Regions from separate parts of the Luteibacter pinisoli genome, predicted to be linked through region 2. Evidence: riboswitches for the same ligand, from Rfam matches in the RefSeq annotation. Region 2 holds a riboswitch; the other holds the start of a gene.

Region 1 (2,198 bases), 850 kb from region 2:
GGTGATGTCGTTCTGCCAGGCGGCCTGGTTGCGCTTGGAATACAGGTAGCCGACGCGCGCCTTGTCCACGCCGTAGTTCACGAAGTCCAGGGTCTTGTTCGCGCCGTTGAGGTAATCGTCGGCACGATCCTGGTTCTGGCCCAGGCTCACCGACATGCGCCAGTCGGCCATGGCGTCGAAGCTGAGCTTGCCGCCGGCCACCTGCTGCGAGCGACGGGTGAGGTTCTGGAAGTCACCGTCGTACTCGATGGTGCCCTTGCTGCGCAGCCAGCTGCCGGTGAGCTCGGTGCCGTTGTCCCAGCGGTAGCCCCCCGAGAGCGCGCCGTTGTAGGTGCGGTAGGCGTCGTGGTCCGGTTCGTCGGTGAAGCAGCCCTTGAAGGCCGTGCCCGCGCCGACGCGGCACGCATTGATGCCGCCGGTGTACTGGCCGCCCAGGCTGGCGTTATACCAGCCGTGCGTGGTGCCGCCGGAAACGCCGACCTGGCCTGCGGTGTAGCCGTGGCTGCCGCCGGTGACCGACACCGTCGGGGTCGGTGCTTCGCCAGCCTGGCCGTGGCGGGTGAAGATCTGGATGACGCCGCCGATGGCGTCCGAGCCGTACAGGGTGGAACGCGGGCCGCGGACGACTTCGATGTGGTCGATCTGCTCCACCGGGATCTGCTCATAGGCCGGGATGCCCGCGCCGACGGTGCCCACGCGCACGCCGTCGATCAGCACCAGGGTGTGGGCGGAGTTGGTGCCGCGCATGAACATGGAGGTCTGCTGGCCGATGCCACCGGCATTGGCCATCACCACGCCCGGCAGGCCGGTGAGCAGGTCCTGCACGCTGACCGGCTGCAGGCGCTCGATGTCCTCGCGGGTGATCACGGTGACCGGGGCGAGCACCTCGTCCAGCGGGGTGGCCGCGCGGTTGGCGGTCACCACCACGGAGGGCAGGTTTTCCGGGGCATCCGCGGCGTGCGCCAGGGCGATGGACGACAGCAGGGCCGTCGCGAGCAGGGTCTTCTTCATCAGGAACATCCTCGTGCCGCCGGTGCGGCAAGTCTTGAAACCGAGGACGGTCGTGGGGGAATGAGACGAACGGCGCGCGGGCGGGAAGCCACGAGGCTGTCCGGATCCGCCCGCCGCGAATCGTCCGAAACAGGGCCACCCCCGCGGCCATGGCTGGCGCAGGGGGTGTTTCGGGCCGGTCTCCGGACTCGCCCTTGCCGCGTTGGCGGATTCTCCCGGCGCCTTCCCACCCCGTTCGGGGCAGTGGCTGAGGCCGGTTAGAACGGGGTGTTCCCCTGGGGCTTACCGTTGCGGGGGCAGTGCCGGCCTTGCCGCTTCAGCGGCGCACCGGCTTCCCGTTTCATCCTTACCGCCATGAAGGCGGGTGGACACCCGAACGGGGGCATTCTAGCGGTGAACTGGCGAGAACGGTGGCAGAGGCTGGACGGGAGGCTGCGTGAGCGGGGGCGGGCAGGCCCCTGGGGCCGCCAGACGCGGACCTGCGGACCGGGCCGTAGCTTCCGTGTCGCAAAAATCGTGGCGTTGGGCGGCCCTCCGCTTATGTCGGCCCCAGGGGCCTGCCCGCCCCCGCGTCGACACCGTGCGAGTGTCCATGGAGAAAGCAAAGCGCCGTAGTGTCTCCCCAGATACGTGTCGCTGTCCCTTGATGGAATTGGTCAGAAAGCACGGCCGTCGCATTACAGATTGGCCGCATCAAACATCAGGCGACCGGCAATCCGGGTCGAGAAGCGCGGCCGTTTGAGGTGTCGAATGAGACCGGCCATACCCGCAACGGCGGTGGAAGCGGGCTGGCTGTAAGGAGTTCGTGTCAACTTAAATGCTTGCCGTAAATGCATATAAGACGACTCGTCCGGCCGGTCTTAAGAGATGAGATGAATCCACTCAATAATTCAACGTGCCCTGGCCCAAAAAGGTAATATCCGCGAAACGAAAAACAGGGGATGAAGGAATGGCAGGGAAAGTTAGCCAGCTGAGCGCGGCTGAACTCAATTCGCTCCAAATTCAGCAGCTCGTATTTCATGTGCTAGAGCCAGGAAATGAAGCGGAGACCGTTCGCTATCTTGACGAGCCGCTCCAACTATCCGTATCGCAGCGATCGTTTTTTCTAGAGCGGTTACAGCAGGCAGCGTCGGGTACACAGTACGTTTTTTCCGGGCGCGTGCAGACGCTTCGAGGTATCTGCTCGG
Region 2 (2,198 bases):
GCACTGCCCGGTCAGCACGGTGTTGGCGGGCGCATCAGGCGGCAGGCCTCCCAGCACCGGCGAATAGAGCGCCAGCACGCCGTCGCGGCCATGCTGCCCGCGGTGGAACGGATCGCCGCCCGCGCCGACGGGAGCGAGCCCAAGCTGCCGGCGGAAGTCGCGTACCGGGGCCGTCCACGGCCGGGTCAGCCCCTCGACACTGCGCACCAGCAGCCGGCCACGCCCTGGCGACGCCCTGAGCCACGCGTCCAGTGGCGCGATGCCGGTGGCCGGTGGGTCGAATGGGGAGAGGAACACCGACGGCGACAGCACGGCCGACAGCCATGCCACCGGTAACGTCTCGCCAAGCATCTGCCCTGCAAAGGCCAGCGTGGTCGTCACGACCGCATCGGCGGCCGAGCAGAAGGTTTTCAGCGCGTGGTAGCTCGCCGCCACATCGGCGGCTGCGAGATCCCTCACGACGAACCTGGGCCCGCGCCAGGGATGGAACGCGCGTGCAGCGAATGCCGCCTTGTCCTCCGGCTCCGCGATGCCGCTGGCCATGACGAAATCCAGCCCCGCATCGAGGACGGCATCGCGGTGGATCGCGTGGGCACCCACGGTCACCCGGTGCCCGCGCGCCACCAGCTCCCGGCCCACGGCCAGGAATGGAAACAGGTCGCCCTGCGATCCCACCGTCGCCAATACGATGTGCCGTTCCGTCACGCCCGCCTTCCTCGCATCCCGGTCACCCATCCTCGCGCATTTGACTTTGGCCGTCCGGACGGCTAATTTCGCCGTCGCCCGTGGTCGATATCTCTCTATTCGGATGGAGAGATAAAGCTAAGAGGGAAGCCGGTGAGAGTCCGGCGCTGCCCCGCAGCGGTATGTGGAGACGACATCCGTCACAAGCACTGGGCCATGGGGCCCGGGAAGCGACGGTGAAGGCGGCACCCGCGGGTGCCACATCCACGAGCCCGAAGACCTGCCACCAGCCGATGCCCGCGCGGGGTCATGCCTGCGCAGGCGTCGTCCGACCTGCCGTACCGCCTTGCGCGGGGCGGCGGTTCGCCCGCGGGGGCGAAGGTCGACGGTCAGCCTGCATGACGGCCCAGCCCGCCAGCGCGTGCCTTCGCGTTGGGGCGCGGCCGTCCGCGTGCGCCGCCCTTCCCTCCTCTTTTGTCCAAAGAGGAATCCATCCATGCCACACGTTACCTATCTCGGTTTCCCCCGTATCGGCCGGCGCCGCGAACTCAAGCGCGCGCTCGAAAGCCACTGGAAGGGCGAGACCAGCGCCAGCGACCTTCTCGCCACCGCCGCCTCGCTGCGCCAGCGCCACTGGCAACTCGCCCGCGAGGCCGGCGCCGACAGCGTGCCCGTTAACGACTTCTCCCTGTATGACCACGTGCTCGACGCCGCGGTGGCGGTGGACGCCATCCCGGCGCGCTATCGCGACCTGCACGACAGGGCGCCCCTGGCCGCCTATTTCGCCATGGCCCGCGGCCACCAGGACGGTACGTTCGACCTGCGCGCACTGGAGATGACCAAGTGGTTCGATACGAACTACCACTACCTCGTCCCTGAACTCCACGCCGGCCAGCTGTTCCGCGCGCGCCCCGAAAAGGCGGTGGCGGAATACCGCGAGGCGGTGGCGGCCGGCCACGCGGCGCGGCCGGTGCTGCTCGGCCCGGTGACCTTCCTGCTGTTATCGAAGACGGTGGACGGCAGTCACCCGCTCGGCCTGCTGGACGCGTTGCTGCCCGCGTGGCTAGATCTGGTCGATGCGCTTGCGGCCGAAGGCACGGCATGGATCCAGGTCGACGAACCCGCCCTCGCGCTCGACCTCGATGTCGGCACCCGCGATGCGTTCCGCCGCGTGTACGACGCCCTGGCCGCTCGCTCGTCCGCGAAGATCCTGCTAGCCACCTACTTCGGCGCGCTCGACGGCAACCTGGGCCTTGCGGCTTCGCTCCCCGTCGCCGGACTGCACGTCGACCTCGCCCGCGCATCCGCGCAACTGCATGCGGTCCTCGATGCCCTGCCGGACGGACGCGTGCTGTCGGCGGGTCTTGTCGATGGTCGCAACGTGTGGCTCAGCGATCCGGAAGCGATCCTGCCGCGACTGGAAGCGCTAACGGAACGCGTGCCATCCGATCGCCTGTGGATCGCGCCCTCGTGCTCGCTGCTGCACGTGCCCATCGACGCCTCAGATGAGAAAC

What was found. A riboswitch is a leader RNA that binds a small molecule or an ion and turns the genes downstream of it on or off. The one in region 2 is predicted to bind cobalamin.
Region 1: it holds a riboswitch for cobalamin, as region 2 does, so the genes downstream of both, FIV34_RS20360 (TonB-dependent receptor domain-containing protein) here and metE (5-methyltetrahydropteroyltriglutamate--homocysteine S-methyltransferase) in region 2, are expected to answer to the same signal.

The regions. Positions count from the first base shown of each region.
Region 1 covers NZ_CP041046.1:4,500,376-4,502,573, reverse strand. The annotation lists gene FIV34_RS20360 (TonB-dependent receptor domain-containing protein) at 1-1,011, opposite strand, end outside; cobalamin riboswitch at 1,168-1,402, opposite strand; gene FIV34_RS20355 (nucleoid-associated protein) at 1,961-2,198, shown strand, end outside.
Region 2 covers NZ_CP041046.1:740,748-742,945, reverse strand. The annotation lists gene FIV34_RS03275 (glycosyltransferase) at 1-705, opposite strand, end outside; cobalamin riboswitch at 771-986, shown strand; gene metE (5-methyltetrahydropteroyltriglutamate--homocysteine S-methyltransferase) at 1,181-2,198, shown strand, end outside.